DNA from 3 places in the Sinorhizobium chiapasense genome. Region 2 is predicted to be linked to each of the others. Evidence: riboswitches for the same ligand, from Rfam matches in the RefSeq annotation. Region 2 holds a riboswitch; each other region holds the start of a gene.
What was found. Region 2 has a riboswitch for cobalamin ahead of bluB (5,6-dimethylbenzimidazole synthase). Riboswitches for the same ligand answer to the same signal wherever they lie in the genome.
Positions count from the first base shown of each region.

Region 1: it holds a riboswitch for cobalamin, as region 2 does, so the genes downstream of both, RB548_RS13050 (CbtB domain-containing protein) here and bluB (5,6-dimethylbenzimidazole synthase) in region 2, are expected to answer to the same signal.
Region 3: it holds a riboswitch for cobalamin, as region 2 does, so the genes downstream of both, RB548_RS22100 (ABC transporter substrate-binding protein) here and bluB (5,6-dimethylbenzimidazole synthase) in region 2, are expected to answer to the same signal.

Region 1 is NZ_CP133148.1:2,691,742-2,702,082, forward strand. Features, by position in the region: gene RB548_RS13005 (alpha/beta hydrolase) at 1-1,214, opposite strand, end outside; gene RB548_RS13010 (Lrp/AsnC family transcriptional regulator) at 1,435-1,893, opposite strand; gene RB548_RS13015 (cystathionine gamma-synthase family protein) at 2,019-3,302, shown strand; gene RB548_RS13020 (glyoxalase superfamily protein) at 3,305-3,688, opposite strand; gene RB548_RS13025 (TetR/AcrR family transcriptional regulator) at 3,717-4,295, opposite strand; gene RB548_RS13030 (crotonase/enoyl-CoA hydratase family protein) at 4,376-5,167, shown strand; gene RB548_RS13035 (anthrone oxygenase family protein) at 5,185-5,661, opposite strand; gene RB548_RS13040 (Rossmann-fold NAD(P)-binding domain-containing protein) at 5,661-6,488, opposite strand; gene RB548_RS13045 (TetR/AcrR family transcriptional regulator) at 6,593-7,243, shown strand; cobalamin riboswitch at 7,284-7,550, shown strand; gene RB548_RS13050 (CbtB domain-containing protein) at 7,594-7,770, shown strand; gene RB548_RS13055 (CbtA family protein) at 8,109-8,882, shown strand; gene RB548_RS13060 (ferric iron reductase) at 8,970-9,821, opposite strand; gene RB548_RS13065 (glucoamylase family protein) at 9,838-10,341, opposite strand, start outside.
Region 2 is NZ_CP133148.1:1,755,150-1,765,490, reverse strand. Features, by position in the region: gene RB548_RS08450 (LTA synthase family protein) at 1-27, opposite strand, end outside; gene RB548_RS08445 (NAD+ synthase) at 295-1,977, shown strand; gene RB548_RS08440 (TolB family protein) at 1,980-2,804, shown strand; gene RB548_RS08435 (ankyrin repeat domain-containing protein) at 3,157-4,896, shown strand; gene RB548_RS08430 (phytanoyl-CoA dioxygenase family protein) at 4,971-6,164, shown strand; gene RB548_RS08425 (SDR family oxidoreductase) at 6,240-7,061, shown strand; cobalamin riboswitch at 7,139-7,351, shown strand; gene bluB (5,6-dimethylbenzimidazole synthase) at 7,396-8,094, shown strand; gene RB548_RS08415 (DUF2865 domain-containing protein) at 8,177-9,346, opposite strand; gene RB548_RS08410 (acyl-homoserine-lactone synthase) at 9,493-10,137, opposite strand; gene RB548_RS08405 (helix-turn-helix transcriptional regulator) at 10,293-10,341, opposite strand, start outside.
Region 3 is NZ_CP133150.1:133,626-143,966, forward strand. Features, by position in the region: gene RB548_RS22090 (CobW family GTP-binding protein) at 1-902, shown strand, start outside; gene RB548_RS22095 (hypothetical protein) at 899-1,186, shown strand; cobalamin riboswitch at 1,324-1,555, shown strand; gene RB548_RS22100 (ABC transporter substrate-binding protein) at 1,735-2,766, shown strand; gene RB548_RS22105 (FecCD family ABC transporter permease) at 2,841-3,791, shown strand; gene RB548_RS22110 (ABC transporter ATP-binding protein) at 3,788-4,606, shown strand; partial or broken gene RB548_RS22115 (class I SAM-dependent methyltransferase) at 4,606-5,414, shown strand; gene RB548_RS22120 (carbohydrate ABC transporter permease) at 5,477-6,292, opposite strand; gene RB548_RS22125 (carbohydrate ABC transporter permease) at 6,289-7,230, opposite strand; gene RB548_RS22130 (ABC transporter substrate-binding protein) at 7,541-8,881, opposite strand; gene RB548_RS22135 (LLM class flavin-dependent oxidoreductase) at 9,499-10,341, shown strand, end outside.

The DNA.
Region 1 (10,341 bases), 940 kb from region 2:
AGCGCGCCCTGGAAGGGATCGCTTATGACGTCGAACAGATCAACCGACCCTTGCGAGTTCATCGCGCCAAGGCTCAGGCCGTGGAGATACAGCTTCGGCCGCCGGTCCTTCGGCAGCGTGCTCCAGTAGCTGTAGACCTCGTCAAACAGCGCATTGGCGGCGTCGGCCCCGTAGCCTGGCTCCACCAGCAGCGACAACCAGCTCGAGAGATAGGAATATTGGACCGCAACACTCGCGACATCGCCGTGCAGCAGGTATTCAACGGTATCGAGTGCCGCCGGATCGATCCAGCCGGTGCCGGTTGGAACGACGACGATCAGCGACTTGCGTTCGAAACCGCCGGCGCGCTTCAGCTCATCCAGGGCGAGCTTCGCCCGCTCCCTTGCGGAGTCGGCAGAATTCAGCCCCACATAGACCCGTACGGGCTCCCGCGCCTGACCGCGGAAGAAGGCGCCGATCTCGGCACCCTTGGGACCGGAAGCGATAAACTCACGGCCCCGCCGCCCAAGCTCATCCCAGTTGACCAGCGATGCGGCGCTGCCGGTCTTGGCCGGATCCGATGGTGGTGGGACCTCTGCGTCGATATAGGCATCCAGCGTCTGGAACGAGCTGTCGGCGGCGCGCAATGCGAACTTGAAGATCAAGCCATCGGCCACGGACCAGAAAAGTGCGATGGCTGCAAGCCCGCCGATCGCCCTCGCGATGGGTCGCGTAACGAGGCGTTCCAGCATGCGCGAGAGAAAATGGAATGTCAGCCGGAACAGCCGCGCCAGAAAGACGAGCACGACGAAGACCGACGCGGCGGCGAGACCGAGCTTCAAGGGTTCCGCCGTTTCGATCGGTTCGAGACCCATGATGTTGCGGACGGTGTTCTGCCATCCCGCGGTCTGCCACAGGAACACCGCAACTGCCGCGCCGCAGACGAGCCCCGCCACGATTTTCAAGGTACGTTGGCGCCGCAGGGAAGCGTCCGGAAGTTCGAAGAAGGACCAGAGCCAACGCAGGAACACGCCGATCGCATAACCGGCCGCGAGCGAAGAGCCAGATATCGCTCCCTGGATCAAGTAGGGCCGCGGAATTAGACTCGGCGTCAGCGAAACGGCGAAGAACAGCACGCCGACGAGCAGCCCGGTCGCGGAAAACGAATCCCAGAAGCTTGCAGTATGGCTTGAGGGCCGCGGCTTCGACATGTCCGTCCGTTGAAGGTGTTCCATGCGGCCCTCCACTCTACAGCGCCGTGCGTCTTTTCAGACGCACAAAGGTCGCTGTAACACTTTGAATCGCTGCATGTTTTCATCCTTAAATCGAATACGATTTAAGGAAACATGCAGTAGAGGCACTATCACCGGAATGTCCGGCGCGAGCGACATGCGCAGGGAGCAATGTCGCCTCGCACTCTCCTGCAGTCAATTGTTGCGGCCGGTGCGATGCAGCCTAAATGCGTCGCTCCTTGATCGTGTTCATCACGAAACTCGTCTCGATCGAAGCGACGCATTTCAACCGGGCGATCTTTTCCTTGATGAAGCGCTCATACTGTTCGAGCCCCGCACTCATCACTTTCAGAACATAATCGCGCGAGCCGGTGACAAGGTGGCATTCGAGCACCTCGTCCCAGCCGCGGATCGCCTCCTCGAACATCACGATTTCGTCCTCGTGCTGGCGGCTGAGCCGGACGGTGGCGATCGCCGTCATTGTCCAGCCTTCGATCGCCGGATCGACGAGCGCCGTATAACCGCGGATGACGCCGTTTTCCTCCAGCCGCCGCAGGCGCCTGAGGCAGGGCGAGGCCGACAACCCGACCCGCTCGGCGAGCTCGTTGTTCGTGATCCTGGCGTCGGCCAGCAGTTCCTTCAGAATCCGGCGATCCATTTCATCGGCAATTTTCTGCGTCATTTTTCTTCGGTTCCGGCAAATATTTGCGCCCATCAAAGCGAAGTGATCGCAAATAGCAAGGATCGGTCCAAGCGTCTGATATAATTTGGCTGTTAGCGAATCCGCTTCGTTCGAGGAGAAAAGCCATGACCGCGCCGCATCCTTCCAGGACCCATATCGGCAACCACAAGCTGCACCCCGAAACCCTCATGCTGAACTATGGTTACGATCCGGAGCTCTCGGAGGGCGCGGTCAAGCCGCCGGTCTTCCTGACTTCGACTTTCGTTTTCCGCTCGGCCGAGGAAGGCCGCGATTTCTTCGATTTTGTTTCGGGGCGGCGCGAACCGCCGGCGGGCGTCGGCCCGGGTCTCGTCTATTCCCGCTTCAACCACCCGAACAGCGAGATCGTCGAGGACCGGCTGACTGTCTTCGAACGGGCCGAAAGCGGCGCCGTCTTTTCCTCCGGCATGGCGGCAATCGCGACGACGCTGCTCGCCTTCGTGCGCCCGGGTGACTCCATCCTGCATTCGCAGCCGCTTTACGGCGGCACCGAAACGCTGCTCGCCAAGACTTTTCTCAATCTCAACGTGTCGGCAGTCGGTTTTGCCGATGGGGTCGACGAGGCCGCCGTCAGGGCCGCGGCGGAAGAGGCGATGGAGAAGGGACGCGTCGCCGTCATCCTCATCGAGACGCCCGCCAACCCGACCAACAGCCTCGTCGATATCGCCATGATACGCCGCGTTGCCGAGGCGATCGGCGAAAGACAGGGGCAGCGGCCGATCGTCGTCTGCGACAACACGCTGCTTGGCCCGGTCTTCCAGCACCCGATCGACCACGGCGCCGACGTTTCTCTTTATTCGCTGACCAAATATGTCGGTGGACATTCCGACCTGATCGCCGGCGCCGTGCTTGGCCCGAAGGCGATTATAAAGCAGATCAAGGCGCTGCGCGGCGCGATCGGCACGCAACTCGATCCCCACTCCTGCTGGATGCTCGGCCGCTCGTTGGAAACGCTGGCCGTCCGCATGCACAAGGCAAACGACAATGCCCGCATCGTCGCCGAGTTCCTGCGTGACCATCCGAAGGTCGAGCGTATCCATTACCTCCCCTTCCATGACGAGGCCTCGCCCGTCGGGCGCGTTTTTGCCGCCCAGTCGACCGGCGCCGGTTCGACCTTCTCCTTCGACATCGCCGGGGGCCAGGACGCCGCATTCCGCTTCCTCAACGCGCTGCAGATCTTCAAGCTCGCCGTCAGCCTCGGCGGCACGGAATCGCTCGCAAGCCATCCCGCCGCGATGACGCATTCGGGCGTGCCGATCGAGGTGCGCCAGCGGATCGGCGTGCTTGAGTCGACCATCCGCCTGTCGATCGGCATCGAGCATCCGGACGATCTCGTCGCAGACGTCGCCAATGCCCTGACGACCGTGTGAATTTATGTCTTTCCGGAGCGCGATTTGAGCTCCGCAGAATGCGACAGGATATTAACGATGTTGCCGAACGGGTCGCGTAGATAGAACCGCCGCACGCCCCAAGGCTCATCGCTGATATCGTAGACGATCTCCGTAGCGGCGCGCTTCGCGCGTTGATAGACCTCGTCCACGTCATCCACCTCGATCGAGAGCGCCGGCACCGGCGTTCCCGATCCACCCTCGATGGCGAAGCTCACCTGCGGCATGGCTAAGCCGCCCTTCGCTGCGAAGGTGAGGATCCAGCCATGATCCATCACCACCTCGAGGCCGAGCAGATCGGTGTAGAAAGCGCGCGCACGCGGTGGGTCGGACGTCTGGAGATTGGGCACGATGCGTCGGACGGCCATGTTCTCCTCCGGTTTGGCCGGCATTTCGTCACCGGCTGGAAAGCGCGGGTGTGATCAGCGATGCCGCCGCCATTCCCGCCGTTTCCATATAGCTCGGATCGCGATGGAGCAAAACGACGGCGAAGCTGCCGTCGAGAAGCAGCAGAACCTGACGCGCTAGCAATTCTGCGCCGTCGATGCCCTCGTCTTCTAGGCACTGCCGTAGCCAGTTCTCGAATTTCTTCTTATGCGCTGCCCCGATGCGCATCGCCGGATGCCCCGGCATGTTCGCCAGTTCGGCGGAGGTGCGCAGGAAGCCGCAGCCTTTCCATTTCGGATGTCGGGCGGCGCGTGCCAGATTGCGAAAGATGCCCTCCACCCTTGTCGCCACGTCGCCCTCGGTCTCGGTAAACCATTTCTGGAAGAGCTTGAGGTTAGGCTGGTCGCGGCCATCGAGATAGGCGGCGATCAGATCGTCCTTGCTGTCGAAATGATAGTAGAGCGTGCGCTTCGTAACGCCGGCTGCTTCCGCTACGGCATCGACGCTGACGGCGCGGATGCCCTCCGCGTAGAAAAGCTTGGCTGCGGCAGAAACGATGCGGTCGCGGGTGGAGGAAGCAGTCGTCATGACCATGTATACCGCCTAGTGAATACACAACTGCTTATCGCTCGCCTAGCCTGCTTCCGTCAACACCACGGGAGATAGCCATGTCCGGTACAGTGCTTTTCGATGCCGCCGACGGCGTCGCGCTGCTCACCCTCAACCGGCCGGAAAGGCTGAACGCATTGAGCTACGACCTGATAGACCGGCTCCTTCACCTCCTCGACCTGATCGAGGTGGACGATACCGTCCAGGCGGTCATCCTCACCGGCGCCGGAGAGCGCGCTTTTTCGGCCGGCGGCGATATTCATGAATTTTCCAACAGCGTGGCGCAGGGCGTAAGTGCCGCCGTCCGCGATTTCGTGCGGCGCGGGCAAGCGCTCACTTCTCGGTTGGAAGCCTTTCCGAAGCCCATCATTGCGGCCGTCAACGGCCTTGCCTATGGCGGCGGCTGCCAGATCACCGAGGCCGTGCATCTGGCGATCGCCAGCGACCGGGCGCGTTTTGCCAAGCCCGAGATCAGGCTTGCCATGCCGCCGACCTTCGGCGGCACCCAGCGCCTTCCACGCCTCGCCGGTCGCAAGCGCGCGCTCGAACTGCTTCTCACCGGAGACGAGTTTTCCGCGAGCCGGGCGCTCGAGGTAGGACTCGTCAACAAGATCGTGCCGCACGACGACCTCATCGCTTCCGCTCGCGCCCTGGCCGCGCGCATCACACGCCACTCGCCCCCTGCCGTCGCGGCGATCATCACCGCGGTCACACGCGGTCTCAACATGACGATCGGCGAAGGCCTACTGAACGAGAGCGAGCAATTTCAGCGCATGGTACCGAGCCATGATCTCACCGAGGGACTTACGGCCTGGAAAGAACGGCGTGAGGCGCATTACACCGGACGCTGACGCCGTAGAATGCAGCACTAGCTCCGTGCGAATCCGAGCACGAAGAGCGCCAGCGCTCCGATTGAGGCGAATGTCCGCACGTGGTTCCACCAGACCCAATCGGTCAGGTATCGCTTCTGCCAGATCTCGCGGGCTGCCTCGCGTGAAGCGGCCGCAAGCGCGTCATTCAACGGCACATTGAAGACGATCGTCACCAGCAACGTTCCGACGACATAGGCAAGCCCGCCGGCCGCCAGCAGCCAGCCACCCTGCCCTCCCGAAAAGAAGGCAGCGGCGACGAGGATCAGCCCCAGAAGCGCCGTTCCCATGAAAGCGGTGAGGAAGAGCGGGTTCTGGATCACCTCATTGATGGCATTCATCGCGGCGATTCCTTGCTCGGGCGGCAACCGCGACAAGGCCTGCATGATGCAGACGGAGAAGATGAAGAACAGACCGGCCATCAGGCCGGAGCCGATGACAGCAGCGAAAGCCAGGGCAGGAATCAGGGCAACCATCACATCATGCTCCAGACACCGGCTGCTGTCGTGTCCCGAGCATAATCGGCAAAATCGCGCGGCTTACGTCCGAGCACCCGCTCGACATCGTCGGAGAGATGCTGATTGCGGCCGTCGAGCACGGAGGTGAAGAGGTAGACGACAAGCGCTACGTAGTCATCCGGCAGGCCATCTGCGCGCAATTGCGCAGCGAAATCCTCAACCGGTATCGGCTGGTAACGAATATCGCGCCGTGTAGCGGCGCCGATCTCGGCGACCGCTTCGGAAAAGGTCATCAGCCGCGGTCCAGTCAATTCATAGACGCGGCCCTGATGCCCGTCCGCTGTCAACGCCGCAACCGCGATGTCGGCGATATCCTCGGCGCTGATGAACGGCTCACGAACGTCTTTCGGCGGCAGGGCGACGAGGCCGCTCTGAACTGCGTCGGTCAGGAAACCTTCGCTGAAATTCTCGAAGAACCAACTCGCCCTCAAGACCGTCCATTCGGCGCCCGCGGCTCGCAGTTCGGCCTCGGCGGCCTGCGCGTCATCCTCGCCGCGACCGGACAACAGGACCAGCCGCTTCACTCCGCTCTTCACCGCGAGGACAGAAAAGCCGCGGATCGTATCCGCGGCGCCAGGAACGGCCAGATCGGGCTGATAGCTCACATAGACCCGATCGACGCCATCGAGAGCCGGGGCCCATGTCGCCTCGTTCGCCCAATCGAACGGAGGCATCGCCGATCGCATCCCGAGACGCACCGGCACACCATTCGCCAAAAGTCGTGCCGCAATCCGCCGCCCGGTCTTGCCGGCGCCACCCAGAACCAGGGTCGATTTCTCTGACATCTTATCCTCCCGACTGCTGTTCGATGAATATGAGTATTCCTCACGTTTGCAAATGTGATAAATCCTCGTATTTTGAGAGTCAAGGCAAAATGTGAGGAGTGCTCATGATTGGAGAAGCAAATCCGGCGATCGGATCAGCCGAAGAGGAAACAAGCCTTCGCCGTACACCAAGCCAGAAGCGCAGTCGCGAGCGCGTCGAGCATATCCTCTCCCGCGCCATCAGGCTGATCGAGGAAAAAGGAAGCGACGCCATGCGCATGAGCGACGTCGCTGCGATGGCCGGCATCTCCATCGGGTCACTCTATCAGTACTTTCCGGACAAGGCGGCGATCGTGCGCACCCTCGCCGAGCGCTACAATGCCGCCTGCCGGGACTGCATTGCTGCGGAGTTCGCAAAGGTCACCACGCCCGCCGAATTGCGCAGCGCCTTTTCGGCGCTCTTCGACACTTACTACGACATGTTTCTCGCCGAGCCTGTGATGCGCGACATCTGGTCGGCGATGCAGGCGGACAAGGCGCTGCGTAAAATCGAGCTCGCCGAGAGCCGGTTGAATGGGCGATTGCTTGCCGACACCTGGATGAGGGTTGTTCCGGAAGCGCCGCGCGAAAAGATCGAAGATGCCGCGTTCCTCATGATGCATCTTGGCGACTGCACGATGCGACTTGCGGTCTCGGTCGACAGGTCGGAAGGCGACCGCATCGTCAAGGCCTATGAGCACATGATCCTTCGTGAATTTGTCGCGGATGCAGCGTGAGAAGCCGCAAGTTCAATTGACATCGCCCGCGACCGATCCTAATCATCGGGGATCGATTGGTTCCCGGAAAGCGAACGCGTTCCGGGAGTAAACGGGAACGTGACGGATGGACCCAAACTGGGCATCTCAATCACGGCCGACCCCGCGACTGTAGAGCGGCGTGAATTTGCCGTTCCGGAGCGATCCGGAAGAAGCCACTGGGAAAAACCGCGAGAGGGCGGTTCGATCCTGGGAAGGCGAGGCAAATCCTTGGTGAAAACCACCTGACGCCGTGAGCCAGGAAACCTGCCAAGCGATGCGGGCATCGTGCCCAAACCGGGAAACATCCCAACGCCATCACGGAGGTTGTCATGGCTACGTCTACAGCTTCGAGCATTTCGCTCTCCCTTAACGATCGTCTGGTCGCGGGCATCTCCGCCCTGTTGATCGGCGCCTTCCTCGTCTTCGGTGCGGGCCTCGCGAATTCGGCCGTTCTGCACGACACGGCGCACGACACCCGCCACTCCTACGGCTTCCCCTGCCACTGATCGATGCCATGGAACGCCTTACAGCGCCGCGCGTCTTATCGGACGCGCAAAGGACGCTGTAGCACTTTGAATTGCTGCATGTTTTTATCCTTAAATCGGCTACGACTTAAGGAAACATGCAGCAGGCGTTCCATCTCGAACAAGAGCGGAGCGTTCCTCCGGCGCATAGCACGCGGGCGCAGTTCTCGTTTGGCATGCGCTCCGGCATGCTCCGCTGGCGTTTTGCATCCACGGAAACCGGAAATGGCGCCGGCTGTGGCGTCTGCATGGCGTTGGCGCATCTTGAATGACGCGCCGCGCTTCGGAGCGGCCGCGCGCCCGATTGAGGAATTTCGACAATGATCGTCAAAACACTTCTGGCCGCAATCGTGGCCGGGCTGATTGCCGGCGTCTTCATGACCGCCGCACAGGAAATGCGCGTCGTGCCGCTGATCCTGCACGCCGAGGAATATGAGATCCAAGCGCCGGCAACGCAGGAGCCCGCAGCCGCTGGCCACGACCAGCATTCGTCGCTGAACGGCACTTCACCCGCCGGCGCGCTGCTTTCCGCGCTCTCGCCGGTTACACCGGCCTATGCGCATGAGCATGAGGGCGAGCACGAGGAAGGCGGCATCATGTTCGGCCTGAGCCGTTTCTCCGGCACGCTCCTCGCCAATCTCGTGACAGGCGCCGGATTTTCGCTGCTGCTTGCCGGCGTCAGCCTTGTGATCGGCTATCCGATCACGCTCGCGAATGGGGCGCTCTGGGGCGCCTGCGGATGGCTCGCCGTGCACTTGCTGCCGGCGATCGGCCTTCCGCCCGAACTGCCGGGCTTTCCGGCGGCCGAACTCGGTGAACGGCAGGTCTGGTGGGCTGCGACGGTGCTGCTTTCGGCAGCCGGCCTCTATCTGCTGGCGCTGCGTCGCGAACTGGTCGCCAAGATCGTGGGTCTCGCGCTCATCGCCGCACCGCAGATCTATGGCGCGCCGCAGCCGCTCGACATCTCCAGCAACGTGCCCGCCGTCCTCGGCGCGGAATTCGCCGTCGCGGCGCTTGCGACCACCCTTGCCTTCTGGCTCGTGCTCGGGGTGGTTTCCGGCTTCATCAACGACCGGTTCGTCAAGGTGCGTTAGGTCACGTTCTGATCTTTGCTGCCCCTCACCCTGGCCCTCTCCCCGCTCGCGGGGTGAGGGACGGCAGGCGGACAAGAGCCGAAAAACTCACCCTATTTGATCGCGGGCGGTATCGATCAAATGCGCCCGCAGTCGCTCGCGTCGGGCCTCGGGCTCGAGCAACACGCAGCTGTCGCAATAGCTGCCGCCGTCGGTGCGGTAATAGAGGCAGCACCCGCCGCGCATCCTGTAGGTCCGCGAAAGATCTTTCCCATCCGCGGCCGCGACTTCGATCTTCTCGTAGCAAAGCGCCTCGGAATGCAACGGGGAGCCCGCGCGCTCGACCATCGCTAACGCCTGCGCGATCGCCTCCGCCTCCGTTCCGCGCCGTCGTCCGATTTCGAGAAAGGCACCTGCCAGGCTGTCGGCCGCAAGCCGCCATTGCGCGCGCAGCGACAGGCCGCAGCGCCGCTTCAGATGAGCGATGACCGGCTTCAGATGAGCGACAAAGAGATCGTGGAAAAGCCTTTCGGCATCCTCGGGGTCGCCGCCGGAGCCTTCCTTAAGTCCCATGCAAAAAAGAAAACGTCCGGCGTCGACGGCGCCCGCCTCGAGCGGACGCGCGTAGCGCTCGAAGCGCAACCCGGTCACGTCCGGAACACGACTGCTACAGAGATAGATGGCGGCGGACACGAGGCTGAGCTGATGGCTATAGAAGGCGATGAGATGTGCCGCCCGCACCTTGTCATCCATCCCCACGCCGAAGCGCTCCTGATAGGCAAGACAGGTCTCCACATCGGGCGATGCCTCGGCCCAGAATGCAGACGGGAGCCGCACGCCCTCGTCCGGGGCCCGCGAGCATGCGACCTCGGGAAACTCGGCCTGGAGCCAGGTGATGGCGGCCCGCGCCTCCCCTTCGCCCGCGGCGTCCCGGATCTCCCGCTTCCGCGCATTTTCCATCCCGCCTCCGTCGCGCTCAGACTTGTGGGCCGCCCGCCGACAGCCAGCCGCCCTCGAAACCGGCCCGCCGCAGTCCGCGGCCAAAGGCGGGAATGTTGCGCGTGATCTCCCAAAGCAAACCGCTTCTCCAGTTCTCGATCATCATGACGGACAGGCCCTGGTCAAGTCCGACCACCCTGTCGTCCACCCAACCTTCGGCGCCCTCGCCCGGCAGGCTCGGATTGAAGCCACCTGGAAGGCGGTCATCGCTGAGCAGCGCCGGATAACGGGAAAGCAGATGGTCGAGGCCGCCAAGGCTGGCCTCCGGCTCGAAGGGCAGGCAGGCGAGCGCCGCCCAGGGCACGAGGGTCCCGTCGTCGACACCAAAAGGCGCGCCGCGCGCCGCGTAGCCGAGCATCCGCTGCCAACGGCCGTCGCGCAGCCGCAACCGACCTTTCGGCGCATGGCAGGCGCTGAAGCCCCAGAGATCGCGGCAATAGCCGGCGAAGGCGCCGGCATTGTCCTCCGCATGCGTGCGCTG
Region 2 (10,341 bases):
CGCGGCGGCGGAATCGATACTGGCCAACGGCGTCTCCAATTTCATAAATCTGTCGTCCCACTGTCATACGACTGTCATCTTGAACAGGGGATGAATGGCTAAACCAGCTTGGATGGCCGCAAGTTCCACGCGCGCAAAAAGATCGTTGCCGCGCCGTGTAAGGGGCGGGAAATGCAGAATTTTCGGAATTTTTGAGTTGATCGCGATTGGCTGTGGGTTTTTTGTCGCGGTATGCGGTAAGAACAGGGCGTACGTCAGAAGTTTTCGCTGAGAAAAGACCCACAGGCCCCGCTCATGACTGCACCGAACGCCGCTCCCTCAACGCTACGGATTGCCGTGGCCCAGCTCAATCCGACCGTCGGCGACGTCGCCGGCAATCTGGCGAAGGCACGCGAGGCGCGCGCGGACGCGGCGCGCCAGGGCGCCGATTTGCTCCTGTTCACCGAACTCTTCATTTCCGGTTACCCGCCGGAAGACCTCGTTCTGAAACCGGCATTTCTGAAGGCCTGCCTGCAGGCGGTCGAACGGTTCGCCGCCGATACGGCTGATGGAGGCCCGGGCGTGGTCATCGGCTTTCCCCGTCAGGCAGGAGCGCTCCGTCACAATTCAATTGCGGTCCTGGACGGAGGCAAGATCATCGCGATCCGCGATAAGGTGGACCTGCCGAACTACGGCGAGTTCGACGAGAAGCGGGTGTTCGACGCCGGTGCAATGCCCGGGCCCGTCAACTTCCGCGGCGTGCGCATTGGCATACCGATCTGCGAGGACATCTGGGGCGAGCTCGGCGTCTGCGAAACACTCAAGGAAAGCGGCGCCGAAATCCTGCTTTCGCCGAACGGTTCGCCCTATTACCGCGGCAAGGTCGATGTCCGCCATCAGGTCGTCCTGAAGCAGGTGATCGAGACGGACCTGCCGATGATCTATGCGAACCAGCTTGGCGGTCAGGACGAGCTGGTGTTCGACGGCGCGAGCTTCGCCTTCAACGCGGACAAGTCTCTCGCCTTCCAGATGAGCCAATTCGAGGAAGCGGTCGCAATCTCCGAATGGAGGCGAGGCGAAGAGGGTTGGACCGCGGAGAACGGGCTCAATTCGCGGATACCAGAGAGCGACGAGGCGGACTATCGCGCCTGCATGCTGGGGCTCAGGGACTACGTCAACAAGAACGGCTTCAAGAATGTCGTGCTCGGCCTTTCGGGCGGCATCGATTCGGCGATTTGCGCGGCGCTCGCCGTCGATGCGCTAGGCGAGGAGCGGGTGCGCACCGTGATGTTGCCGTATCGATACACGTCGCAAGAATCGCTGAAGGATGCCGAGGCCTGTGCCAAGGCGCTCGGTTGCCGCTACGACACCGTTGCGATCGAAGAGCCCGTCGAGGGCTTCCTCAACGCGCTCTCCGATGCGTTCGAGGGCACCGAGTCCGGCATCACCGAGGAGAACCTCCAGAGCCGCACGCGCGGGACGATCCTGATGGCGATCTCCAACAAGTTCGGCTCGATGGTGGCGACGACCGGCAACAAGTCCGAGATGTCGGTCGGCTACGCCACGCTTTACGGCGACATGAACGGCGGCTTCAACCCGATCAAGGATCTCTACAAGATGCAGGTCTACGCGCTGTCGCGCTGGCGCAACGGCGTCGTGCCGCCGGGGGCACTCGGGCCTTCGGGCGAAGTCATTCCGCAGAACATCATCGACAAGGCGCCGTCAGCCGAACTCCGGCCGAACCAGACCGACCAGGATTCGTTGCCGCCCTATCCGGTGCTCGACGACATTCTCGAATGCCTGGTGGAAAAGGAGATGAGCACGGAGGAAATCGTCGCGCGCGGACATGACGAACCGACCGTGCATCGCGTCGAACATCTGCTTTACATCGCCGAATACAAGCGCCGGCAGTCAGCCCCAGGCGTGAAGATCACCAAGAAGAACTTCGGTCGCGACCGGCGCTATCCGATTACCAATCGCTTCCGTGACAGGGGGTAGTGATGCGCAGCTCGGTGGAGATCTTCGACATCGGCAGCGGCGAGACGCGCATCGTCTGGCAGACGGAGCGTCTGATCGAGGCGCCCAACTGGTCGCCGGATGGGCGCCATCTGGTCATCAACGGCGACGGCCGGCTTTATCGTCTTGCGCTCGACGGTTCCGAACCGGTTGAGATCGACACCGGCTTTGCCCGCCAGTGCAACAACGACCACGGCATTTCCCCGGATGGCCGAGTGCTCGTCATCAGCGACAAGAGCGAATTCGGCAAGTCCGCGATCTACGTCCTGCCGATCGGGGGTGGAGTGCCCCGTTTGGTGACGCCGAATCTGCCGTCCTACTGGCACGGCTGGTCGCCGGACGGGCGGACGCTTGCTTATTGCGGTATCCGCGATCAGGTCTTCGACATCTACACGATCCCCGCCGAAGGCGGCGAGGAGCGCCGCCTGACCCACGGCGAAGGGCGCAATGACGGGCCGGACTGGTCGCCGGACGGACATTGGATCTATTTCAATTCGAGCCGCACCGGCCCCATGCAGATCTGGCGGATTCGCCCCGACGGAAGCGACGTGCAACGCATTACCGACAGCCCTTATGGCGACTGGTTTCCGCACCCGTCGCCCGATGGCCGGCACCTGCTGGTGCTCTCTTACGATGGCGACGTCTTCGATCACCCGCGCGACCTCGACGTCAGGCTTCGCCTTATGGACCCGGAGGGCGGCAATGCGCGCGTGCTGTTCGAGCTCTTCGGCGGGCAGGGGACGATGAATGTCCCGAACTGGTCGCCGACGGGCGAGGCATTTGCATTCGTGCGATATCAGCCGGAGTAATTGCGTCGCGTGGGCGACGTATCGGGGATGCTGGACAGGGCAGTGCACGCATGATAGCGGTTGCCTTGTTCGCAGGGCGCATCCGATCCGCGGGAAGGGCGAAGCCCACCTGTCTACCTACGCAAAGTTGCCACACCTCTTTTCAGTCTGTGGGCGCGGATACCGGACGTGAATGAAAGGAGGTCTTTCATGATCACCCGCGATCTTTCCGCGAACGCCAATCTCGAAACCATCCCGTAAGCAGGCGAAGGCCCTTCTGAAGGCGCTCAAGGCGGGCGATCCCGCTGCTTTTGCGCGAGCGAAGCCGTATTTCAACAATCCCGCCGCTATCGGCCTGCAGGAAGTGCAACTCGTGCTCGCCCGGGAGTTCGGCTTTTCAAGCTGGACCAGAATGAAGTCCCATATCGAAAGCGGCCGGGCGGGCGAGGCATCGCGGGAGCAGATTGCCAATCGCTTTCTCTCGCTTGCGACGGTTTCCTATTTTGCCGATGTCCCTGCGGATCCAAAGCGCTTCGCACAGGCTTTGGACCTGCTCGAGGCGCATCCCGAGATCGCCGGGGAAAGTATTCATGTCGCCTCGGCGCTCGGCGATGCGCAGGCAATAGACGAATGGATCGTCCGAGACCCGAGACTGGTCGAGGCGAGGGGCGGCCCCTTCGATTGGGAACCCTTGCTCTATGCCGCTTATGCCCGTGTTCCCGGCCGCTCGACATTGGCGGCGGGCCGCCGGCTGATTGCGCGCGGCGCAAACTCCAACGCGTTCTGGCTCGACGGAGGCCAATATCGTTTCACCGCGTTGACGGGGGTCTTTGGTGAGGGCGAGGCCGGTAAGGAGCGTCAGCCGGAGCATCCGGATTGCCTCGCCTTTGCCCAGCTTCTCCTCGATGCCGGCGCCGACCCGAATGACAGTCAGGCGCTCTACAACCGGATGTTCGAACCGGACAATTCCTGCCTCGAAATGCTGTTGCAATATGCCTTGCATTCCAACCATCGCAACAATTGGCTCGTGCGTGAGGATGGCCGCCTCGTCGAAAACAGCAAGACTGTATTCGACTATCAGCTTGCCTGGGCGCTTCAAAGGAGGATGCCGGAACGCGTTCGCCTCCTAATGCAGCATGGAGCGGATGTGAACCGCGCGGTCGGCGGGCGGAGCCCGTACCAGTGGGCAAAGCTCGGCGGTGACGATACGCTTGCGGATTACCTCACCAACCATGGCGCACGCCGCGTCGAACTCTCGGACGTGGATCGCCTGGTCCGCGCCATTGGCGACGAGCATGGCGAGACGGCAAGCGCACTGGTCGATGCCGATCCGGGTCTGGTCGCCCGGGTTGAAGCAGCGCACCCGGCTTTGATGCATGAAGCGGCGGGAGAAGACCGACGGGCACAGGTACGACTGGTGCTGGCGCTTGGTTTCGACGTCAACCGCATCACCTCGCGCACGCCGCTGCATGAGGCCGCGTTGCACGGCCATATCGACATGGCGAGATTATTGATCGAAGAGGGCGCTGATCCGACGATCCGCGATCCCTACCACCATGCGCCGGCGATCGGCTGGGCGCAGTATAATGGCAAGGACGAGATGGTCCGATTCCTGACCGAGCAACCGCTGGACCTGTTTGCGGCCATTGTCTTCGGCGGGCTCGACCGCATCGCATCGTTGCTCGATGAGCGGCCGGAGCAACTCGATGTCGCCTTTGGCGATTTTCGCGGTCGCGGCAAGCCCGACACGCAGTACGATTGGATGACGCCACTCGCTTTTGCTGTCGTCAACGGTCGCAGGGACGTGGCCGAGTTTCTGGTCCAGAATGGCGCAAACGTGAAGCTCCGCGGTCCGGGTGGGCGCTCCATCCGCGAACTCGCGCGCGAGACGGGAGACAGCGATCTCATTCAGTTCGTGAGCGAGGCAGCATCGGCACAGCACCGAACATGGGCCGATCGCGAATCGACACCGCCGGCCGGTCCCGGCGGTGTTACGCATTTCAGCATCAGCTGCGATTCGGGGAATTTTGCAGTGGCCCGGCAGATTGTAGCGTGTGATCACCTCGACCGCGAAAACGCGGCGGCTTCAGGCGTCTTGACGACGACACTGTAGCACTTTGAATTGCTGCATGTTTCTATCCTCAAGTCGGCTACGATTTAAGGAAGCATGCAGTAGGAGGAGACCCGATGAAGACCGGCAATACGGCGAGGAGGCGCGTCGAATGCGTATGGCTGACGGAGGAATCCTGCAGCATCGAGGCTTTCCGCGCCGAGGTCGAGCGCCGCACCAATCCGGCCGACTATCCGCATGCGGCCGATTGCCAGAAGAACGTCCTGATCTACGACAGCGCCAGCCTTGTTGCCGATTGCAGGACGGATGACGGCCGGCGCGCGGCTCTGGCGGAGATTTGCGAGGTTCTTGCCGAAGGACCGGGCGTTGCCGTCTTCAAGCGCGCCTTCGCCGACGCGAGCGTTATAGACGAGGCAAGCCGCATCTTCGACGAGATCATCGAGGAGCAACACCGCACCAACAGTGGCGGCGGCGACCATTTCGCCAAGCCCGGCGCCAACGACCGCATCTGGAATTCACTGGAGAAGCATTGTCTGCGCTCTCCTGATAATTTCGCGGCCTACTATGGCAACTCGGTTGTCGCGCTCGTCAGCGAATCCTGGCTCGGGCCGAATTACCAGATGACGGCACAGGTCAACCGCGTCAATCCGGGCGGAGCGGCGCAGTCGGCGCATCGGGACTACCACCTCGGCTTCCAGACGTCGGAGCTCATCGAGCAATATCCGGCACATGTGCACAAGCTCTCTCCCGTCCTGACGCTGCAAGGCGCCGTTGCCCATTGCGACATGCCGCTCGAAAGCGGGCCGACCTTGTTCCTGCCCTACAGCCAGAGCTATGTGCCCGGCTATCTCGCGCTGAAAAAGCCGGAGTTCAGAGCATACTTCGACGAGAACCACGTCCAGCTTCCGCTTGAAAAGGGCGATGCGGTGTTTTTCAATCCGGCGCTCTTCCATGCGGCCGGGACCAACCGCTCGGTGCACATCAAGCGTGTCGCCAATCTCCTCCAGGTCTCCTCCGCCTTCGGACGCGCGATGGAAACGGTCGATCGCGTGCGAATGTCCGCCGTCCTCTATCCGGTCCTGAGAGCCTTTGCTAAGGACGGAACGCTCTCGGCCGGCGAGATTGCCAACGCGATTGCTTCCTGCGCCGAAGGCTATTCGTTCCCGACCAATCTCGATCGCGACCCGCCGCTGGGCGGCCTGGCGCCGAAAACGCAGGCACAGCTGATGTATGAAGCGCTTGCATCGGATTCGGAGACGGAGACCTTCGTGGAGGCACTGGCCGCGCAAGCCGAGAAAAAGAGAAGCTGAGGAACGCAACCGAGCGATGTTCCCGACGCTTCGAGTGCGGGAACTTGGAAACGCAACAGTCCTAGGAGGAGATTCATGAGCACGGATTATGGCCGTCTCGACGGCAAGATTGCGATCGTTACCGGCGGCACGCAAGGGCTCGGTGCGACGATCGCCGCGCTTTTTGCCGAGCGCGGTGCAACCGGTATCGTCATCTGCGGGCGCAATGCTCCCAAAGGAACGGCAAAAGCAGCCGAGATCAGCAAGACGACCGGTACCAAGGTGGTCTACGTGGCGGCCGATCTCGAGCGGGTCGAGGATGCCCGCGAGGTTGTCGCGGCTTGCGACAGGGAGTTCGGTCGGGTGGACGCATTGGTCAATGCCGCTGCCATTACCGACCGTGGCACGATCCTCGACACCAAGCCGGAACTCTTCGACCGCATGTTTGCGGTCAACGTCCGCGCGCCCTTCTTCCTCATGCAGGAAACGGTGAAGGTGATGCGGCGCGAGAAGATCGAGGGCACAATCGTCAATATCGGGTCGATGTCGGCCAAGGCGGGCCAGCCCTTCATCGCCGCTTATTGTGCGTCGAAAGGCGCGCTGGAGACCCTGACCAAGAACACGGCCTACGCGCTTCTGCGCAACCGCATCCGTGTCAACGGCCTTAACATCGGCTGGATGGCATCGGAGGGAGAGGATCGCATCCAGCGCGAATTCCATGACGCACCCTCGGACTGGCTGGAGAAGGTTGCAGCGAACCAGCCTTTCGGCCGCCTTGTCGATCCGGTCGAGGTCGCGCGTGCCTGCGCCTATCTCTCCTCGGCGGAATCCGGCCTGATGACCGGTTCGGTGATCTGCTTCGACCAATCGATCTGGGGCGCCTACGACGGCTCTCCCCATCCGGCGGCGCCGCTCTGACGCAAACTCGACATGCGGCGCGAGGTCCCCGGGTAAGGCGAGCCGTTCGGCTCGGCTTGCCTTTCGCCGGCGGCTGTGCCCATATGCGGTCGTCAGGTGCCCGCCACGGCGGGAGAATCGGGAATCCGGTGCAAGCCCGGAACGTGCCCAACGCTGTGATGGGGACGGTCGCGCGAAGATAGGTCCTGAATTTTTCTCAGGATATTGCCACTGAATCTTGAAGTGATTTGGGAAGGCGGCGCGGCTGGATGATCCAGAGTCAGAAGACCGGCCTGGCAAGATAGACCGGCCCCGCGCGGACGGCGGGAGGTTGTGCATTGTTGGGGATCGAACGATGCTGCCTGACCTGAGCGGCTGCCTGACGGCGGCCGGAGCCTTTTCGCCGGACGAGCGTGCCGCCGTCTACCGCGCCATTGAAACACGCCGCGACGTACGCGACGAATTCCTTCCCGATCCGCTGCCGGACGAACTCATTGCCCGTCTGCTTGGTGCCGCCCACCAGGCGCCGTCGGTCGGTTTCATGCAGCCTTGGAATTTCGTGCTCGTCCGCCAGAAGGAGACGCGAGAGCAGGTCTGGAAGGCGTTCGTGCGCGCCAACAAGGAAGCCGCGCTGATGTTTTCCGGCGAGAGACAGGCGCAATACCGCTCGCTGAAACTTGAAGGCATTCGCAAGGCACCGCTCAGCATTTGCGTCACCTGCGATCGCACGCGCGGTGGAGCGGTGGTGCTCGGACGGACGCACAATCCGCAGATGGACGTCTATTCGACCGTGTGCGCGGTTCAGAACTTGTGGCTCGCCGCGCGCGCGGAAGGTGTCGGCGTCGGCTGGGTCAGTATTTTCCACGAGCCGGAGATCAAGTCGATCCTTGGCATACCTAACCACATCGAAATCATAGCGTGGCTTTGCCTCGGATTTGTCGACCGGCTCTATCAGCAGCCGGAACTCGCGGTTAAAGGATGGCGTCAGCGCCTGCCGCTCGAGGACCTTGTCTTCGAGGAAGCGTGGGGCACACCAAAACCGAACAGACCCTGAATTCAATACGATAAACGCAATATCTGAACCGCTTTGAGAGCATGGGGTGGCGGATTGGTCGGTCGAGTCGCCGCGGCACCGGTCAATTGCCCTGGATCGGCTGGTAACCCGGACCGAGCGGATTCTTCAGATCAATCGCGCTTTTCTCTTGCGGCAGGAATGTTGGGCCCACGACACGGACCTTACTGTTCGCCGGGTCGTAGGGCCTCTCCCGCACGGGCTTTGCTTGCGCTGATTCCGCAGCCGGCTGCCGGTCGCCATTGATCATGATGACAGACGGCTCGCTCCCGGCCGTCGCCTTGTCGGCATTTTGTGTAGCCGCTCCATTCGGAATCCGGCAGCCGCAGACCCCAGGCGCACCGACGCCACGCGCCCGGTAGGCAAATGCCGTTGGCAGCTCGGTATAAGGCCTTCCGGTCGAGGCGGAAACCATCTGGTCGGTCTCTTCCGTCTCGAGGACATGGTAATAGAGTTCCGTCTGCGCACCAGGGCAGCGTGCCTCGCAAAGCTCGGCATCACGGGCAAAGTCGGATGGCGTCGCATTTGACGAGATCGGGAAAAAGGCCCCGTCGCAGGTGCGCACGCACATTGTCCTAAGGCTGCCAATCGGTTCCTCGTGAAGCAGCGGAAAATCCTGCATGTCGCTGTCGTCACTCAGCAGCGGATAATCCTCGCCATCCGGCGGAAGATCCCTGAGGATGTTGCGATGGATCTCGGGTTCGTCGACTGCCGCGCTGGCGAACTCGTCCTGCTCCTCGATTGGATCCGGAGCGTCGCTGGCCTCGTCATGGCAGCCGTTCAATTCCAGCGCCGCGAGAATGCGCCGACGGGTGCCGCCGGTGTCGCCCGATATCAACGAGCGGCGATGCGCCTTGAGCCTTTGAAGGTTGACCTCCATGCTGGCGATGGTCTCATCGAGCGCCGCGCATGCATCGTCGTTGTCGCCACCAATGACGACGACGCTGCCGGTGCTGCATTCCATCCGGCGTCGCTCGTTCTTGGCCCGGCGGAGCTCGATGTTCTGGCGGGAGACGGCGCCCGTGAAATCGCGCAGATTGGCGGTCGGGCTCACGACCGCGGAAAGGTCAGTCAGGCGTGCATTCAGACGTTCGCAAACGGTCGAGGCCGACGCCACGTCAGGCATCGCCAACAGCATCGGAAGCAGGGCGACCGCCGCATGTTTCAAGTTCCAGGATACGACACTCCGGGACACTGGCTCTCGTCTCTTCCTGCAATCGCGCGCGAACGTCATTCAAGGATATCCGCGCCGCCAACTCCTGTTTCCCATATCATAAGACGCTGTCATAACAGCGCAACGTCAAGGGAGAGTTTGCGTTAACAAGCCAACCGCAGCAAGAGAGAAGAAGCCGGACCGCAACAGCGGTCCGGCGAAGCCGATCAGGCGGCCCGTGCTGTTTCGAGCGACATCGGGCGCTCGAGCACGGTGCCCTCGATCGCGGCGACCTGCTTCATCGTTTCGAGCAGTTCCCGCGTCACTTCCCACGCCACTGCCACGGCGTAGACGGAGCCGATGCGGTGCGGGTCGGCGATGCGTTCCCCGGGGCAACCCATCCGACGGAACATTCTTTCCAGGAAGACGTCGGTAACCGTGACGATGTGGCTGATGCCCGAGGCAAGGCCCAGTTCACCCACACCACACATGAGTTCCGCGGCCGCGACCGTTACCTGGTTCGATGCGCGATCCTGCGAAATGTCCGGATCGATGCAGAACCGGCTCGATTCCCAGACGGAGGCGCTGCGGATCTCAGGGTTGTCGCCGAGCAGGATCGGAAACGTATCGTCCAGCATGTTCGGTCCGAGGGTCGGCAGGAGCCGCAGCGATCCGCGTAATTTTCCGGTATCCGGCGAGTACGACATTACATAGAGCGGGTTCGCCTTGTCGTAGTGGTCGATTTCCCACTCGCCGTCCGTCTTCACGTCCCACTTCAGGAAGTCGTGGAACACGCGCTTGCGCAGCCGGAACATTTCGTCGATGGCCTGCGGGTGCCGTCCGCGAGCGTTACCGTTCACAATCCTGATCATCTTTCGCTCCATCGTTATTGCGCGATATGGGGCGATGCTGTCAGGCTCAAATGACAGATGTAACTGTCGGTAGTGACAGTTCAAAAGCCGATTTTTTCCTACTAAATTTGCGGGGCTTTTGTCGGAGGGGCGACGGTAATGGTTAATTTGACCCGTCAGATGGTGGGGATCAGAGCGTGACGAACCGCCTGCGCCACGGCTTGC
Region 3 (10,341 bases), on a different replicon from region 2:
GATCCGAAACCTACTTCCAGACCACGACCGGCTGCATCTGCTGCACGGCGACCAGCGATATTCGCATCTCCCTCTACGAAATGCATGAGGCACGGATGCGAGGGGAGGTTCCCTCGGTTTCGCGCGTGGTCATCGAGACCACCGGACTCGCGGATCCGGCTCCCATCATCAACAGCCTTATTCCGGGCGGCGCGCCGGCCATGGGATTGCGGGACCATGTCGTCGCGCGTCATTTCTATCTCGCTGGCGTCGTCACGGTGTTCGACGTAATGAACGGTCGCGCAACCCTCGACAGTTTCCTCGAAGGCTGGAAGCAGCTTGCCTTTGCCGATCATGTCGTTCTGACGAAAACCGACCTTGCGGCTGGTCCGCATGATTGGGCTGCGGAGCTGAACGAACTCAATCCGGCGGCTTGCTACCATGATCGCCATGAGACTGGATTTGACCTCCACGCTCTGTTCGGCGATCGCACCTATTCCATTTCCGGCAAGGCCGAGGATGTACCGGGATGGCTCGCGATGGAGACGCTTACCCGACATCCGGCTCATGCGCATCACCCGAACCGGCATGGGGACGAGATCGAGGCAATCAGCCTGGTGCACGACGTAGCCTTGTCGCCGCAGTCCGTCGAAACCTTTCTCCACATCGTCACCAGCAATATCGACTCTGGGCTCCTGCGGCTGAAGGGCCTGTTCGCCCTGACCGACGATCCGGATCGGCCGCTGATCGCCCATGCGGTCCAGAACCGGCTCTATCCGCCTCAGCGCCTCGAAACATGGCCGGACGACGACCGGCGCAGCCGCGTCGTTCTCATCGGCCAGGACATGCCGGAGAAGTCGATCCGCGACCTTTTCGCGGTGCTGGCGCCGCGTTCGGCAAAGAAGTCGCGGAGGTCGGCATGAACGACGCTTTCGTCAATCCGCTGACGCGGGGCACCCCCGGCATTGTCGGCAAAACCCGGACGATCAAGGCCTGGGCACGCGAGGTGCTGAATCTGGCCGACGAGGCGGTCGTATCGGTGAATGAGCTTTCCTGCCATCTGCCGGGCTGCCCGCCGAAGGAAACGGTGATCCTGGTGATGCACCAGGCAGACACCATGCAGATCTCGATCCACAAGGCCATGAAGGACGTCGCGAAAGACGACATCGCGTATGCGTTCTCGGCTTCTGCAACGGGGCCGGTCTGAAAATTCGACCGCGACATTGCGGAGAACATATCGGCGCGGGTGATCAGCCTTGAGGATAAGACGTTTGATGGGACCGTCGGTTGATCACGAGCGACGACAGGGCGTCGCAGTCTACTTGACGGAGCGAATGCCTCTCCGTTATCTGGATGGGACGGTTCCCCTACCCAGGAGGTGGAGGGGATTAATAGGGAACACGGTGCGGAAGACCCCAGGAGGGACCAAGACCGTGGCTGCCCCCGCAACTGTAAGCGGATTGCCGTCCATCCTAGTGGCGCCGACGCGCCATGCCACTGTGCGAGCCGCACGGGAAGGCAGATGGACCGGCAGATATCCGCGAGCCAGGAGACCTGCCGTCAGATATCGATCCATCGTCACGGGCGGGGATGCCCGGAACAGGAGCCTTGAATGAAGATCACAAGCGCCTCGCGGCGCAGACCGACGCCGCCTTTCCCGTATCCTGACGACTGTTCGATCTCGCGGACGGCCTGACGCCTTCCGATCGTCACGCCGCCTTGCGCGGTTTTCCAATCCGTATTCGGGGATAGTACATGACATCTTTTCTCAAGCCGTCGTTGCGTGCGGTTTTCCTCTTCGCAGCGCTCGCGCCAGTTGCCCTCGCCGGTAAGGCGCAGGCAGCCGAGACCAACTATCCGCTGACGCTCGAAAACTGCGGCCGTAAGGTCACTTTCCAGAAGGCGCCGACAAAGACCGTCTCCATCGGCCAGAGCAGCACCGAAATCCTTTATCTGCTCGGCCTCGCCGACAGGGTCGTCGGCACCGCGCTCTGGGTCGGTCCAGTGCTGAGGGGCTACGAGGAGGTCAACGCCAAAATCGACCGGCTTGCCGACAACGACCCGAGCTTCGAGAGCGTGCTCGCCAAGAAGCCCGACATCGTCGCCGTGCAGTTCCAGTGGCAGATCGGGCCGGAAGGCGTGGTCGCCAAACCGGAGCAGCTCGAGGAACTCGGCATCCCGGTCTACACCTCGCCGTCCGACTGCGTGGGCAAGGAAAACTCCGCCGCCAGCGACGGCGCGCGCCACCAGGGCTTCACGATGGACCGCGTCTACCAGGAGATCCGCGAACTGGCTCAGATCTACGATGTGCAGGATAAGGGCGACGAGGTCGTGGCGACCCTGAAGAAGCGTGAAGAAGCCGCCCGGGCGAAGGCTGCTTCCGCGAACGGCAAGCTCTCGGCCGTGTTCTGGTTTTCGAGCGCCGCCGATGCCGATCCTTACGTCGCCGGAAAGAATGGTGCGCCGGGCTACATCATGTCGGCGCTCGGCATCGACAACATCATCAAGACGGACGACGAATGGCCGACGGTTGGTTGGGAAACCATCGCCAAGGCGGACCCGACGGTGATCGTCGCCGGGTCCATGGAGCGCCGTCGCTATCCGCTCGACAGTCTGGAAGCCAAACTCGAATTCCTGAAGGCCGATTCGGTCGCCAGCCTGATGTCGGCCGTCAAGAACGGCTATGTCTTCGACATGGATGCGCAGGCGATGAACCCGACGATCCGCACGGTCGACGGCATCGAAGCGCTGGCTGACGCGATCGCCGAAGCCGGGCTCGCCAAGTGAGCCGGACATCGACATCGCTCGGACGGACGGGCGCGGCTTTTGCCGCGCTCGCCATTCTTCTGATCGCGCTCTGGATGGGAGCGGCCATCGGTGAGACGGCTATTCCGCTTAAGACCGTGGCGCAGACTGTTGCGAACAGGTTGTGGAATGCCGGCTATCCGCTCGAGCCGATCGACGAAGGCATCATCTGGAGCTATCGCCTCAGTCGCGCGGTCGTCGCCGCGTCTTGTGGGGCGGCGCTGGCGCTCTCCGGCGCCGTTCTGCAATCGCTGCTGCGCAATCCGTTGGCCGATCCATATATCCTAGGTATCTCCGCCGGCGCCTCGACCGGTGCCGTCAGCGTCGCGATCCTCGGCGTCGGTGCCGGCATGCTCACCCTGCCGCTCGGCGCCTTCTTCGGTGCGATCGTCGCATTCGTGCTGGTCAGCGTGCTGGCGGTGAGGGCGGGGCGGGGCACGGCAGCGATCATCCTTGCTGGCGTCGCGGGGTCGCAGCTCTTCAACGCGCTCACCTCCTTCATCGTCACCAAGGCCGCGACCGCGGAGCAGGCGCGCGGCATCATGTTCTGGCTGCTAGGAAATCTTTCAGGCGTACGTTGGCCGGACGCCTGGCTGGCCGTTCCGGCATCAGTCGTCGGCTTGGCAGTCTGCCTTTGGCATTCGCGGGCTCTCGACGCCTTTACCTTCGGTTCGGAGTCGGCCGCCTCGCTCGGTATTTTGGTTCGCCGCACCTACGTCGTGCTCGTCGGCGTTTCCGCCATGATGACCGCGGTGATGGTGTCCATCGTCGGCTCCATCGGCTTCGTCGGGCTCGTCATTCCCCATGCCGCCCGCATGCTGGTCGGCGTGCGCCACGGCGCGCTGCTTCCGGCCGCCGCTCTGATCGGGGCCGTCTTCATGATTGTGGCCGACATTCTGTCGCGCACGCTAATCGCTGGCCAGGTGCTGCCAATCGGCGTCATCACAGCGCTCGTCGGGGCTCCGGCCTTCGCGCTCATTCTCGGACAAAGGAGGGCCCGCGGATGACGCTTTCGGCCGATGATGTCTCATGGTCCGCCGGCGGAGCGGAGATCCTGAAAGGTGTTTCGCTGACTGTACAGCGGGGCGAATTCCTCGGCATCATCGGCCCCAATGGATCTGGCAAAACGAGCCTCATGTCCCTGCTGGCCGCCATCCGCAGGCCAAAGTCTGGTGCGGTGCTTCTCGACGGGGCGCCGATCGGCAGCCTCGGCCGTCGTGCGATCGCGCAGCGTCTGGCCCTTGTCGAGCAACAGGCCGAGACGGGCGAACGGATCACCGCGCGCCAGGCAGTCGAGCTCGGCCGAACACCCTATCTCGGCGCATTGTCTCCGTCGTCGCCAGACGACGACCGGATCGTCGAGGCGGCGCTTCAAAATGTCGACATGGCCCATCTGGCGGGACGGCTCTGGCATACGCTTTCCGGCGGAGAGCGTCAGCGCCTGCATATCGCACGAGCATTTGCACAGGAGCCGGAAATCCTGCTGCTTGACGAGCCGACCAACCATCTCGACATCGGTCATCAGATAAGCCTCCTTGACTTGGTCCATCGCCAGGCGTTGACGGTCGTGGCGGCGCTTCACGATCTCAACCACGCTGCCATGTTCTGCGACCGGATCGCGGTGATGCAGGCCGGTCGGCTCGTTGCGCTCGGTCGGCCGCAAGACGTCCTTACCGAAGACCGCATCCGCGAGGTCTTCGGCGTTGACGTCGAGATCGAGCAGGATGGCGAGGGCATCTGCCACATCCGCTTCCTGACAAGACGTTCGCCGGCGCGGATCAAGGCCGTGCGGCTCGAAGACCTTTCAGCCATGGGAGCCTGATGGACATGCGCAACCATGACCTCAAGGAAGACATCCGGGCATACTGGTCGAAGCGCTCGGCGACCTTCACTGGCTTTCGGCCATCGCATCGCGCCGGGGCCGGAGCTCGAAGCCTGGGCCACAGCGGTGCGCGACGCAATCGGCCCGGAACCGAAGAGGGTCCTGGAGCTCGCCTGCGGCACCGGCGAGGTGACGAACGTGCTGCTCTCGCTGGGCCACGACGTGACGGCGCTCGACTTTTCGGAAGCCATGCTTGGGGTCGCCCGTGCCAAGCATGCCGGCAACCGGTGTGTGCGCTTCATCCTCGCCGATGCCGAGCGCACCATGGAGCCGGACGAGACCTATGACGCTGTGATCTGCCGGCATCTGGTCTGGACGCTGACGGAGCCGGAACAGGCGCTTGCTGACTGGTTCCGAGTGATAAAACCCGGTGGGAAGCTGCTGGTCTTCGATGGCGACTGGACGAAGCCGACGCACGTGGGGCGACTTGCGAGTTTCGCCGTCCGCTGCATAGCCGTTCATCGGACACGACCCCTTTTACGACGGCGCCATGAGTGAGAAACATGCCAACATCATGACGCGGCTGCCCTTCAGCGAGGGACTGACCGCTGCGCGTCTCGGGCCGCTGGTGGAAGCCGCGGGCTTTAACGATATCCACTTTCCCTCACATCGGCAGATCGCCGTCGCCCGACGAAAGACCGCCGACCTCAGGAACAGGCTCCGGACACGATTCTATCGCCGCTTCACCCTCGTCGCGTCGCGTCCTGTCGACGCGACAGGCTGGCAGGCCGAATTCCGCCAATCTTGAGACGCAACATCGCACAGGCCGAGGGCAACGCGAGGGGTCGCGGAGGCATTCCGCTTTTTGCCCTATTTCACGGCGCCATGCGCAAGCCCGCTGACCAGGTAGCGCTGCATGAAGAGCGCGATCAGGTAGACCGGGGCGATGCCCGCCAAGGAGGCCGCCGCCATCTGGCCGAAATTCACCAGCCTGTCACCCTGGAAAAGCGAAATCCCGACCGGCAATGTCCTCGTGGCATCAGAGAAGGTGAAGGCGGAGGCGAAGAGGAGTTCGTTGTAAGACAGCACCGTGACGATGATGAAGGTCGCCACGATCCCGGGCGCAATGATCGGCACGACGATCTGCAGAAGCGTGCGAAGCGGTCCGGCGCCGTCCATCGCAGCCGCCTCTTCGATCTCGACCGGTATCCGGCGCAGGAACGGCGTCAGCAGCCAGAAGGCGACTGGCACGTTGGCGAAGCCGTAGATGAGGACCAGCCCCGCGCGCGTGTCGAGCAGCCCGGTCGCCTTCAGCAGGAAGAAGAGCGGGATGAGCGCCACGATCGGCGGTGCCATGTAGCTCGATAGCGTCACATCCGAGAGCCATTTGCCGCCGATCTTGAGCCGCAGGACCGCATAGGCCGAGGGCAGCCCCAACACGATCGTGAGCAGTCCCGCAAGTAGCGACACGACCACCGAGTTCAGGATGAAGCCGACGACATTGGCCGCTTCGAAGGCTGTCGGCCAGTTGGCCAATGTCGGCGCCGTTGGAAAGAAATGGCCGTCCAGCACATCGTCCTTCGTTTTCAGGGATACGGCGACGAGATAAAGGATGGGCAGGGCGAAGAAGCCGACGATCGGCGCCGTCGCCAGGCCCAGCCAGAGATGTCGTCCGGCAAGCCTCATATCTCTCGCCTCTCGAAACGCTGATGGAGGCGGACGACCGGGAGCGTCGCCAACCCGATGACCAGACCGTAGACGATCGTCTCGGCCGCCGCACGGCCGACATCGAACTGCTCGATTGCCCGCCGGTAGATCGAAAATCCGGCCGATGTCGTCGCGAAGCCCGGCCCGCCGAAGGTGAGGATGTAGACGAGGTCGAAGAGCTTGAACGACAGGATGAGCTTCAGCAGATAGATCGACGAGAGTGGCGCGGCGACGAGTGGAAGCGTGATGTGCCAGAAGCGCTGCCAGCTATTCGCGCCGTCGACCAACGCCGCCTCGTGAACCCCGTCCGGGATTGTCGAAAGTGCGGCAAAGCAGAGAATGACGATGAAGGGCGTCCACTGCCAGAGATCGGCGACGGCGATCGCCAGCCAGGCCAGTATCGGATCGCCGAGAAAGGAGATCGGCTGGGAAATAAGCCCATAACTGATCAGAGTGCCATTCAAGAGCCCACCGGCCGGCGCGAGGATGAGCTTCCAGGCGACGCCTACCATGACCGGCGGCGTCATTAGTGGAAGAAGCACGACGCTCGTCAGGAAGCGGCCCGCCTTCAGAAGAGAGGTGAAGAGAAGCGCGATCAGGAACCCGAGCGCGAGCTGCAGCAGTGATGTCGAAAGTGCATAGGCAATGCTCTTTCCGATCGCTGAAAGAAAGACTGGATCCTGCAGGGTCGTTGCGAAATGCTTGATGCCGACAAAGCCGCGGAATGGTTTTCCGAGCGTGCTTTTGCTCACGGCGAGCGCCAACAGGAAGACGGTCGGATAAAGTGTCGTGACGGCCAACGCGAGAAGGACCGGAGCGATCCACAAAGCTCGGCCGAAGCGCTGCAAGAGTACGGCAGAGCGTGGGGAATGGCGGCTTTCGCCGATCCGCGGGAGGTCGACGGTGAAGGCGGTCATGCTGCCTCCGCGCGGTTCGGAGGCGTCGCGCCAGGATCTGCCCGGGCTGCGAGAAGCCCCGGCCCCGACGTTGTCGACTTCGCAGCAGGCGGGGCGGCAGTCGCTGTTTCAATCCAGCTATCGTTTGGCGTCGGCTCACGTGCCAGAATGATCACCCCCGCAGGTCCGGGCCAAGACCCAAAGCCAACGGCTACGATGTCGACTTCATTGCGGCAGAGTCTGCGCTTCGGCACGGATGTGCTCATGATCTATCGCCTCGTTGAAAGGGTGGGGACGCAGTCAGGGAGCAAGCGACGGCGTCCGCGCGCAGTCAGCCGTTTGTCTCGATGATCTCGGTCCAGGCTCGATGGGCATCGGCGATCGCCTGTTCAGCGCTCTTGGTGCTGGCCAGCGCCAGCGCCAGTTCATCGGTCAGTGCATTTTCGAGCTTCGGCGCGTAGACAGCGGTCGGCCAGGCGAGGCTGTTTTCCAATGCGCCGTCGTCGAGCAGCGGCTGCACGAGCGGTTGGAAAGCTCTGAATTTTTCCGACTTCAAGCCCGACTGGCGATCCGGGTCGATGCCCGAACCGGTGAGCGTCAGGAGCTGTTCGTGATAATCCTTGCTGGTGACAAGCTTGATCAGTTCCCAGGCAACATCCTTGTTCTGCGATCCGGTGGTGATCGCAAAGCCAAAGCCGGCGTTGAAGGCCAGACGCGGCGTCTTGTTGCCGCCGCCGACGGGGATGCGTGCCACGTCCCACTTGTCGACGATCTTCGATCCCTTGGGATCCTGAGCATAGCCGCCGAGGTCGGTCCAGAAGTCGATCTGCGCTGCCTTGCCGTTGAGAAAGGCGGGCAGGCCTTCCTCGAAGCGGGTTTCGAGCGGAGTGGGAAGGGCATAGGGCGTGGAGGCGATGAGCGACTTCAGCGCTTCGACGGCCTCTGTGCTGTCGAGCGCGGACGTGCCGTCGGCTTTGAGGAAGTTGCCGCCGAAGCCGGTCAGCCGGTTGGCATAGGTGGACAGGACGATCACCGGGATCTTTGCCCCGCGCACGGCCGCACCATAGATACCATTCTTCGACTCGGCCTCGGTGATCACCTTGGCGTTCTCGTTGTACTCGTCCCAGGTCTTCGGCGCCTTCAAGCCGTAGCGGTCGAAAAGCTCGCGGTTGTAAAACAGGAGATGGCTGTCGCCGTCATAGGGCAGACCGTAACGGCGGCCGTCGTGCAGTGTGTACTGGTCGTAAATGGTCTGGATGAAATCCTCGGGTTGGATTGCGGCCTTGTCTCGCTCGATGAGATCGGTGACATCCTCGATGATGCCGTCTTCGGCGAGTTGGCCCTTGTAGGTGTAGAAGTAGTCGATGACATCGAACTGGTTGGCGCCCGATTGCACATCAAGCGTTGCCTTCACGCTGACCTGGTCATAGGGAACTGCGGTGACGGTGACCTTGGCGCCGGTCAACTTTTCAAAATCTTCGGCGATTTTCCTGCCGGTGACGACATGCGGCTGGATGATCAAAAGGTTGATGGTGCGGCCTGCGAACTTGTTGCTCGCCGAGATTGCCGGTGATGAGGCAAGCGGAGCGATGAAGGGCAGTGTGCCTGCGGCGGCGAGCGATTTCAGCACGCCGCGGCGACGATACGCCTGGCCAAGAATCTTGTCGTACATGGATTTCTCCCTCAGATCTGGGGTTGATGCTTGCGCGCGTCGGATTGCCCGTCCTTCGGTGTCGCGGTCGATGGGCCACTCTGTCGGCCTTCGCCCATTTGCATCATGCGGGAAATCGGGAGTGAGATATACAAATAATCTATAGGTTTTATGGATTATAAGGGAATGATTTTCCTGCTGCGAGCCACTGGTCGAGGCACGAATTTTTCCTTGAGCGGGCGTTGCCCCTCAACAGGGTGCGGCCGTGACGACCCTCATTGGCGTCCGTTTCGAACCGCGGTGCCAAGCACCATCGGCGTTTCCACATGATCGAAACTATCGACGGTGAGATCAACGAAGGCGTGGCCATTCAGCCTTGGCGACCTTACGGATGATGCGACACATTGTTTCCCCGCGCCCGCGTGGAAGGTCGGACGCGCTGCAACCGCGGTAGGCGGGTGTGCCGCTGCAATGCTCGAAACAGCGACGCTGGACATCGGTTTTTCGCGAACGCGGCAATCCGCGGAAAAACATTGCCCACATAAGTACATTAAAAAGATGGATTAACTGTATATATGCTGCCGACCTGCGATGCTGGAGGCGATCGCTATCTCGGCCGAACCCGACGGAGCCTGCGGATGAGCAAGACCATTCGTTTCAACGCCTTCGACATGAACTGCGTTGGCCACCAGTCGCCGGGTCTTTGGGCGCATCCCCGCGACCGATCCTACAAATACAAGGACCTAGACTATTGGCAGGATCTCGCCCGAACCCTCGAGCGCGGTGTCTTCGACGGCATCTTCATCGCCGACGTCATCGGCTATTACGACGTTTACAAGGGAAACAACTATCACGCGATCCATCAGGCGGCGCAGATACCGGTGAACGATCCGCTGCAACTCGCCGCCCCTATTGCGCTTGCCACCGAGCATCTTGGCATCGGCATCACCGCCTCAATCTCCTTCGAGCATCCCTATACCTTCGCGAGGCGCCTCGCGACCGCCGATCACCACACCGAGGGGCGGGTCGGCTGGAACATCGTCACGTCCTATCTCGAAAGCGGCGCGAAGAACGTGGGGCAGGGCGGCTTGCGCAAGCATGACGACCGCTACGCCGTTGCGCACGAATATCTGGAGGTCATCTACAAGCTGCTCGAAGGCTCCTGGGAGGATGGCGCCGTCGTCCGCGACCGCGAAGCCCGCGTCTTCACCCACCCCGAGAAGGTCCATGAGATCGGTCATCGCGGCAAATATTTCGAGGTGCCCGGCTATCACCTCTCGGAGCCCTCGCCGCAGCGCACGCCGGTGCTCTATCAGGCCGGCGCCTCGGGGCCTGGCAAGAAGTTTGCGGCCGAGCACGCCGAATGCGTCTTCGTGGCCGCGCAGACGAAAACAATCCTCCGTAATTACGTCGCCGACATCCGGGCAGGGGCTTTCGCCTCCGGGCGCTCGCCCGACAGCTTCAAGATCTACAATCTGCTG